One region of the Mesorhizobium sp. M0598 genome, then DNA from elsewhere that is predicted to be linked to it. Evidence: predicted binding sites of a transcription regulator. Region 1 holds the regulator's gene; the other holds the start of a gene.
What was found. Region 1 encodes PhoB, which activates phosphate uptake and scavenging genes when phosphate is short. Its sites were predicted from a motif close to TGTCATNNANCTGTCAT; they were not measured.

Region 1 (4,428 bases):
CGGTCGCAGGATCTCAACCTCCTCAGGACCAAGATCGGCATGGTGTTCCAGAAGCCGACGCCGTTCCCGATGTCGATCTACGAGAACATCGCCTTCGGCGTCAGGCTCTACGAGAACCTCGGCAAGTCCGAGATGGACGGCCGCGTCGAACAGGCGTTGAGGCGCGCCGCGCTGTGGAGCGAGGTCAAGGACAAGCTCAACGCCAGCGGCTTGAGCCTGTCCGGCGGCCAGCAGCAGCGGCTCTGTATCGCCCGCACCGTGGCGGTGAAGCCGGAAGTCATTCTGCTCGACGAACCGGCTTCGGCGCTCGACCCGCTGTCGACTGCCAAGATCGAGGAACTGATCGACGAATTGCAAGCCGACTACACGATCGTCATCGTCACCCACAACATGCAGCAGGCGGCGCGCGTGTCGCGCCAGACCGCCTTCATGTATCTGGGTGAACTGGTCGAGTTCGACCGGACCGAGAAGATCTTCACGTCGCCCCGCGAGAAGCGCACGCAGGACTACATCACTGGCCGCTTCGGCTGAGCCATTCCGATCATGCATTTGAGGACAGGATCATGGGCGAACACACAGTCGCTTCTTTCGACGAGGATCTCGAGCAGATCAGCAAGCTGATCCGCGACATGGCCGACCTCGCCGGTTCGATGGTCGGCGGGGCGACCAAGGCCCTGTTGAATTCCGACAACGTGCTGGCGCAACGCGTCGTTTCCGACGACGCCATCATGGATGCGCGTCAACGCGAACTGGACGACCGCGCCATCACCCTGATCGCCAAACGCCAGCCGATGGCCCACGATCTTCGCCATGTGGTCGGAGCGATCCGCATGGCGGGCGACCTCGAACGCATCGGCGACCTTGCCAAGAATATCGCCAAGCGCGTGAGTGCGGTCGGCCTCAGCGCCACGCCGCGGGACCTGTCGCATTCCATCGACGCGATGGCGCAGCTGGTTCTCATCCAGGTGCAGGGTGTCATCGAGGAATATGCTGCAGGCGATGCGGCCGCGTTGGCCAAGCTGCGTGCCGCCGACGAGCGCATCGACGTCAAATACACGTCCGTGTTCCGCGAGCTCTTGACCTACATGATGGAAGATCCGCGCAACATCACCGCTTGCACGCACCTGCTGTTCTGCGCCAAGAATCTGGAGCGGATCGGCGACCATGTCACCAACATCGCCGAAAATGCGTATTATGTGCTGACCGGCGAGCAATTGCCGGTCAATCGTCCGAAGCAGGACGAAACGACAATGTCCGCACCGGTGACATGATGGGGGTGCCCAGCCGATGATCGCACCACGCATAATGGTGGTGGAGGACGAGGAGCCGTTGGGTGTGCTGCTCCGCTACAATCTCGAATCCGAAGGCTACCAGGTCGAGGTGGTGACACGCGGCGACGAAGCCGAGATCCGTTTGCAGGAGAATGTGCCCGACCTTTTGGTGCTCGACTGGATGATACCAGCGGTTTCCGGCATCGAGCTCTGTCGTCGGCTGCGGGTGCGCCCCGAAACCGAGCGGCTGCCGATCATCATGCTGACCGCGCGCGGCGAGGAGAGCGACCGGGTGCGCGGTCTTTCGACCGGCGCCGACGACTATCTGGTCAAACCGTTTTCGACACCGGAATTCATGGCCAGGGTCAAGGCGCTGCTGCGGCGCGCCAAGCCGGAAGTGCTGTCCAGCGTGCTGAAGGTCGGCGACATCGTTCTCGATCGCGAATCGCACAGAGTCTATCGCAAGAAGAGCGAAATCAGGCTCGGGCCGACCGAATTCCGGCTGCTCGAGTTCATGATGCGGCATCCGGGCCGTGTCTTCTCGCGCAGCCAGTTACTCGATAATGTCTGGGGCGAGACAATCTACATCGACGAACGCACCGTCGACGTGCATGTCGGGCGGCTGCGCAAAGCCGTCAACAACGGCCGGATGCCGGATGTCATCCGCACCATCCGCGGTGCCGGCTATGCGATCAGGGAAGATTGACCCGCCTGGTCAGGCTACGTTCTTTCTGACGCTGGGCCTCATTTGCGCGCCCGGCGCGAAAATCTCCTGGTCGACGAAGCTTAACGCCCGCATCGCGCAGCCTTCGCGGATCAGCGGCAATTCGTTCGGCTCTGTATCGAAGGAGATCGAGCCTGAATGCTGACCGCCGGCGGTCTGGGCGATTGCCTTCCGCAAGGCCGGCTCGATCAGATCGAAGGCGGCGGCACTGGCGCCGACCATCGCGACCGGTGCCGGATCGATCAGCGCGAACAGCGAGCCGAGACCGAAACCCAGCGCTTCGCCGGCCTTGCGGTAGGCCTCGCGTTCCGGCCCATCTTTCTCGCGCGCCTGGGCCGCCAGTGCTCGCATGTCGGCGTCGCTGACGTCGGCGACCGGTTCGCTGTCTTCGCTCATCTGCCTGGCGTTGCGCCAGATGGCGTAGTTGCCGGCATAGGCCTCGATGCAGCCGCGCCGCCCGCAACGGCAGAGCGCGCCGCCCGGACGATGGATCATGTGGCCAAATTCGCCGCCCGAGGAATGCGTCCCGGTGAACAGTTCGCCCTTCAGCACCAGCCCCATGCCGATGCCATGCGAAAGCAGGATGGCGATGAAGTCGTCGCGATAGCGATCCGGATTGCGCCAGCGCAAAGCCACCGCCATCATGTTGCAGTCGTTCTCCACCGTTGCCGGGATGCCGAATTCGTCCTCCAGCATGTCGGCAAAGGCGATGTCGGTCTGCGGCGTGATCGGCGACCACAGCATGGCGCGTGCAGGGGAGTCGGTAATGCCCTGAATCGCCAGGGCGATGCGGGCGACACTGCGGACGTCAAGGTCTGGATCCTGCAGCCGGCGCCGGACGATGGCCATGCATTCACGGATCAGCTCGTCGCGCGGCATGGTCAGCGTGTCCAGCCGGCGCTGTTCCTCGGCGACCACCTGTCCCGTATAGTCGATAATGGCGGCCGACAGGAAATTCAGCGACAACACCACGGTCAGCACCGCCGCCGCTTCCGGGTTGAGGGCGAGGCCGACCTGCGGACGACCGCGTTTCAACGAAACGGGCTCACTTGCCTTGCTCTCGGCGAGGATGCCTTCCCGTATCAGGTCGGAAGAGATCGCCGATATGGTCGAATGACTGAGGCCGGTGGTAGCTGCGATCTCAGTACGCGATGGCTGGCCGGCCCGGCGCACCGCCGAGATCACCATCGCCCGGTTGCGCCGGCGCAAATCGTCATGGCGGATTCCGACCGACATTGTTTTGCTTTCCTCCCGGTTGCCGCGGCTGCTCATGAACCGGAAGCCGTCGGTAATGTCCGACAAATAGTGTCGGATGCAGGCAAATAGTGTCAGATGCAGGTGGCGCTGTCATCGTTTATTCCGACGCTCGAAAAAACTCGCAGAGTCATCAAAATCCATCAGAATCGATGTTGACAGCAGCCGGAGATCGGGCCAGTATTTTTTCGAGGCTCGAAAAAATTAGAGCTTCTAAGCTGGTCTTTGAGCCAATTGGTCACGCCGTACGCGGCGCAGGGAGGATATGATGAAGAAATTCACGACCGCCATTCTGGCGGGTGTCGCCATGACGCTGGCGCTGGCGTCGGTGGCGCAGGCTAAAGACAAGGTCATCGGCGTTTCCTGGTCGAACTTCCAGGAAGAGCGCTGGAAGACCGACGAGGCCGCAATGAAGGCGGCCATCGAGGCCGCAGGCGACAAGTATATTTCCGCCGACGCACAGTCCAACCCCGGCAAGCAGCTCACCGACGTCGAGAGCCTGATCTCGCAGGGCGCCAGCGCACTGATCATCCTGGCGCAGGACGCCTCGGCCATCGGGCCGGCCGTGCAGAAGGCACTGGACGAAGGCATCCCGGTCGTCGGCTATGACCGGCTGATCGAGAACAAGGACGTGTTCTATCTGACCTTCGACAACAAGGAAGTCGGCCGCATGCAGGCCCGCGAAGTCTTCAAGGTGAAGCCGGAAGGCAACTACGTCTTCATCAAGGGTTCGGGTTCCGATCCGAATGCCGATTTCCTGTTTGCCGGTTCGATGGAGGTGCTGAAGGAGGCCATCGACGGCGGCAAGATCAAGAATGTCGGCGAGGCCTATACGGACGGCTGGCTGCCGGCCAACGCTCAGAAGAACATGGAACAGTTCCTGACCGCCAACGACAACAAGGTCGATGCCGTGGTCGCCGCTAATGACGGCACTGCCGGCGGCGTCGTCGCCGCGCTGACGGCGCAAGGGCTGGCCGGATCGGTTCCGGTTTCGGGCCAGGACGGCGACCACGCCGCGCTGAACCGCATCGCGCTCGGCACACAGACCGTGTCGGTGTGGAAGGATGCGCGCGAGCTCGGCAAGAATGCCGCCGAGATCGCCTCGCAACTGGCCGACGGCAAGCAGATGACCGACATTGCCGGCGTGAAGGATTTCACCACGCCCGGCGGCAATACCGT
Region 2 (4,428 bases), on a different contig from region 1:
CCATGAAGCGCTTGACGACGAGCCTGAGCACCGGACTGGGCGTCAAGTTGCGCGCGGCGATGAAGGAAAAGGGCACCGCAAAGACAAAGCCGATGAAAGTGGAAACCAGCGCCACGTTAAGCGTGGTGAGCATCAGCTCGAAATATTCGGGTAGATAAAAGCCGCCCCAGAGATAGACGCGGCCAAGCGGGAAGTTGAACTCTTGGCTGCCCTTGTCGTGCGGCGATGCGATGTCGAACAGCGCCCGCCAGACGTCGTTCCAGTCCTTGGGAACAAGCCAACCAAGGAAATCCAGTATGTGCGGCAGCCGATCGAAGAAATGTCCGGCATTGGCCTCGTCGGCGAACCACATGGCTGTGCACATGGCGACAAGCAGTGAGCCGATGCCGAGCGCCGTGTAGAACCGGCGCAAGGACGTCTGGCGTCGCCAGGCGTCTGCTGCCTGCCGGACCGCGTCTGAACGAATTGTAGCGGCGAAGGTCATACGGGGTCACGAGCGGACACGCAAAAAGGGCGGCGACCGCATCGGCCCGAAAGTCGACTTTCGGAAAGCACGATGCGGCATCTAAGTGTTAGAGCGTACTTTGTGCGTCCAAGTGGACGCACGTCGCTCTAATGGACGCCGCCCTTTCCGCAATTGTCGTCAGCCGCCGATCGCGGCTTTGCGGGCTTCGACGATGACGCTGTAGAAGTCCGGCTTCACCGGAACATAGCCGGTGAAATCGCCGCCTTCGACGGCCTCGAAGCAAGGCTTGTCCTTGGCCGGCAGGCTGGTGAAGAAGTTGGCGAGCTTGGCGCTCATGTCGCCGCCGAGTGCGGTGCGCACGACCAGCGGGCCGTTCGGGATCAAGCCGGAGCGCCAGACTTCAACGAAATCGTTGGGGTCCACGGCGCCCTTGGCGACTTCCTTGTGGAAGGTGCCGGAGGTGTAGCCGTTCTTGAAGTCGCCGATGCCAGAGGAATCGTCAACCGCAACATCGACCTTGCCGTCGCGAACCGCGAGGAGGTTGTTCTCGTGGCCGCCATTGAACTGTGTCGAGGCGAAGAAGGTTTCGTTCGAAGCGCCGGTGTCTTTCGGGATCTGGGTCAGCGGGATCAGGTAGCCGGAGGTCGAATCCGGGTCGGCATAGCCGAGCTTCTTGCCCTTGGCCGACTTGATGTCGGTGATGCCGGACGACTTCAGCGCAAGGCCGATCGAATAATAGCCGGTCGCGCCGTCGGTCTGCTCGGTGGTGAGGATCGGAGTCACGGCGTTCGGATCCTTGAGGTAGACGCTGGCATAGCCCGACGCGCCAAGCTCTGCGAAATCGAGCGTGCCGCCGAGCAGGCCCTGGATAACGCCGTCATAGTCGGCGGCCGGGAACAGCGAGACCTTCTCGAAGCCGAATTCGGACTTCATGTGATCGGCGAGGCACTGAAAGTTGCGCAGCCGGTCCGCTTCGTTTTCACCGCCAAGGATGCCGATGCGGAATTCCTTGATATCCTGGGCGTGAGCGGCGCTTGCCGCGATGGCGAGCAATGAAACGGCGCCAAAAACCATCTTCCTGAACATTATCTCTCTCCTGTTGGTTCCGGCCTCGCGCCGGTAGCGTTCGAATTTTTTGACAGGTGCTTTGACGCGGGCGGGCGATCAGGCCGTTCTCAATATCCCGGGAATGCGGGCTCGAGCGGTCCGGCGGATGCAGCGATTTTCTGTTTGATGGCGACACTGGTGGAGGTGATGGCCTCGGAGATTTCGCCGCCATTGCTGTCGGTGCCGTAGACCATGCGCACGGCCTCGCGGTTGAGGGCTTCGGGCGAGCCGTCGAAGACGACCTTGCCGGCGGCCATGCCGATGATGCGGTTGCAGTAGGTGCGGGCCGTATCCAGCGTATGCAGATTTGTGATGACGGTGATGCCCTCGCGCAAATTGATGTCCTGCAGCGAATCCATCACCACCTTGGCGTTGAGCGGATCGAGCGAGGCAATCGGCTCATCCGCCAGCAACACCTTCGGCTGCTGCATCATGGCGCGCGCAATCGCAACGCGCTGCTGCTGGCCGCCGGAAAGCGTGCCGGCCGGCTGCAGGGCGGTGCGGGCGATGTCGAGGCGCTCGAGGGCTGCAACCGCCTCGGCGCATTCACCGCGGGAGAACATGCCAAATAGGTTGGACAGCGTCGAGCGGTGGTTGAGCCGGCCGAGCAGCACATTGGTCAGCACATCGAGGCGCGGCACGAGATTGAACTGCTGGAAGATCATGGCGCAGTCGCGCTGCCATCGCCGGAGCGGCGAGCCGCGCAACCCGGAGACCTCGACGCCGTTGAACAGGATGGATCCCTGGCTGGGATCGATGAGGCGGTTGATCATGCGCAGCAGCGTCGATTTGCCGGCGCCGGAGCGGCCAATGATGCCGACCATCTGACCGTGCGGAATCGAGATGTCGACATTGCTGACAGCGGTGTTCTTGCCGAACCGGCGGGTGACGCCGCGAATTTCGAGCGTTGCTGACATTTCTGGCGTTGCTGACATGGGGTAAGTTCCAGTCCAGTCGCGGTTGAAGGTCTGTTAACCCTCGCTAGCGCAACGGCATGAACCTGCGGTGTCGGATTGATGTCAGTTTTGTTACTGCCCACAGGCGCGTTTGGCGCGAAGGCGAGTTGACCCAAACCGCTGCCGTCCGGGCGGCTTGGATGGGATCAGCCGAGGATCAGCAACTCCTCGAAATGCTCCATGTCCCTGAAGCGGCAAAAGGCAGGTGGCCGCAGCTCGATCACCGGAGCCTGGCGGGCAAACAGCGAGAGGCAATCGTCGAACAGATCTTGCCACTCGGACGCCCTTTCGTCCGCCAGACGCCGGATCTGGTAGGCGAACGTGATGTGGAAGACGTAAGTGTCGTGGTCGGACGCCGGTATCCGAAAGGCGCCGACAAGGCATCGCGCCATGCGCGCAGGATACGCACGTCCTCATCGGTTGCGCCGGCAACGGTCAAGCCCGTCGGTACGACATCGACGACCTTGATTTTGAAGGCGCCGCAGCCTTCGAAGCCGTTCAGGCGTTCCTGATAGAGGCGGGTCATGTCGTCGATGCTGGTGTCGAGCGGCACATCCTCCGGCCAATAGGGAAGCCGGCGGCGGTATTCGATGATGCCCTGGAACAGCGTCATGTGCAGGCTGGAGACGGGCGTGAAGGCCAGCCCGTCGGCATCAGGCATGGCGCGCATGCGCTCACGCACGTCGATGATCACCGCTTCCGAAGCCGAGCCGTTGACGAGATGGCAGACGACCGTGTTGCCGGGCTCGTTGAGAAAATTACCAGAGGTGTCGTAGCGCCTGCCGAGATGCACCGGAGGGGTCGGGTTCGAGCCGGCAAAGAATCCGGCGAGCGAAGGTCTGACTGAAACAGGCATTGCGATCTCCAAACGAAGGCCGCGTCCTGCCCCGACGATGTGTCAGGGACATGAAAACCGTGCCAAGAAGTAGAATATCAAACGCATGATTCGCCAAGTGATGCTGCCGGGGTTTCCACATCATCAAGATTGAAATAAAGATTCAAACTCGTATCAAAGAGAGGCTTCCTAATTGCTACGTTGGCGCCAGTGGTTGCGACTGTATGCTGCAGGGGTAGTCGCTGCGATGAGTTTCACAGTGGCCCTGGTTTTGACGTCCATATATCGGGTTGGTAGCTTGAACCATCCAATATCTGGATACTTGTACAATTATGGAAATGGGCGTGACGCGGCCATTATTCTAATGATTCTCATTTTTTTAATCGTGCTAGTTACGATAAATTTTGCAAATAAAGTTGAGGAAAAAACCAAATCGCTTATAGATATTGGTTATGACAAAAAATTTATAGGACTTATCAGGTTAAATCAGACTTGTGTTGCTATTCTTATTACGTTAGGATTTCTTTCTATTATTTTGGACATTTGCCTGAGCGGCTGACTTATTCAGGGCGTCAACCCCCATGCTTCTCCAAAAACTGATTGGCCTCCAGCTCGCGGAAATCGTCGAGCGCGGCGCGTAGCCGGGCGTGATCCCAATCCCACCAGGCCAGCGCTTGATAGCGCTCAGCCGTGCGGCGGTCGAAGCGTTCGCGGATTGGTTTTGCCGGCACGCCACCGACGATGGTGTATGGGGCGACATCCCTGGACACGACGGCGCCGGCGCCGACTGCTGCACCATCGCCGACGGTGACGCCGGGCAGGATGGTCGAGCCGTGGCCAAGCCAGGTGTCGTGGCCGATAGAGACGCGTTTGGCGCGGCGCTGGGCAAAGAATTCGCTCTCGTGCTCGGCGTCGTCCCAGTAGTCCGAGGCGCGATAGGTGAAATGGTGCAGCGTCGGCCGCCAGGTCGGATGGTTGGTAGCGTTGATGCGCACGCTTGCGGCGATGTTGGCGAATTTGCCGATCGTTGCGCACCAGACGCCGCAGTCCTGCATCATATAGGA

Region 2: the regulator PhoB is predicted to act here: its motif matches at 2,579-2,595, upstream of phnC (phosphonate ABC transporter ATP-binding protein).

Annotation. Positions count from the first base shown of each region.
Region 1 is NZ_JAMYQL010000005.1:154,662-159,089, reverse strand. It holds gene pstB (phosphate ABC transporter ATP-binding protein PstB) at 1-531, shown strand, start outside; gene phoU (phosphate signaling complex protein PhoU) at 564-1,271, shown strand; gene phoB (phosphate regulon transcriptional regulator PhoB) at 1,288-1,977, shown strand; gene NKI59_RS09420 (ROK family protein) at 1,987-3,231, opposite strand; gene xylF (D-xylose ABC transporter substrate-binding protein) at 3,518-4,428, shown strand, end outside.
Region 2 is NZ_JAMYQL010000003.1:351,781-356,208, reverse strand. It holds gene phnE (phosphonate ABC transporter, permease protein PhnE) at 1-484, opposite strand, end outside; gene phnD (phosphonate ABC transporter substrate-binding protein) at 644-1,552, opposite strand; gene phnC (phosphonate ABC transporter ATP-binding protein) at 1,642-2,508, opposite strand; partial or broken gene NKI59_RS06685 (DUF1868 domain-containing protein) at 2,676-3,385, opposite strand; gene NKI59_RS06680 (DapH/DapD/GlmU-related protein) at 3,937-4,428, opposite strand, start outside.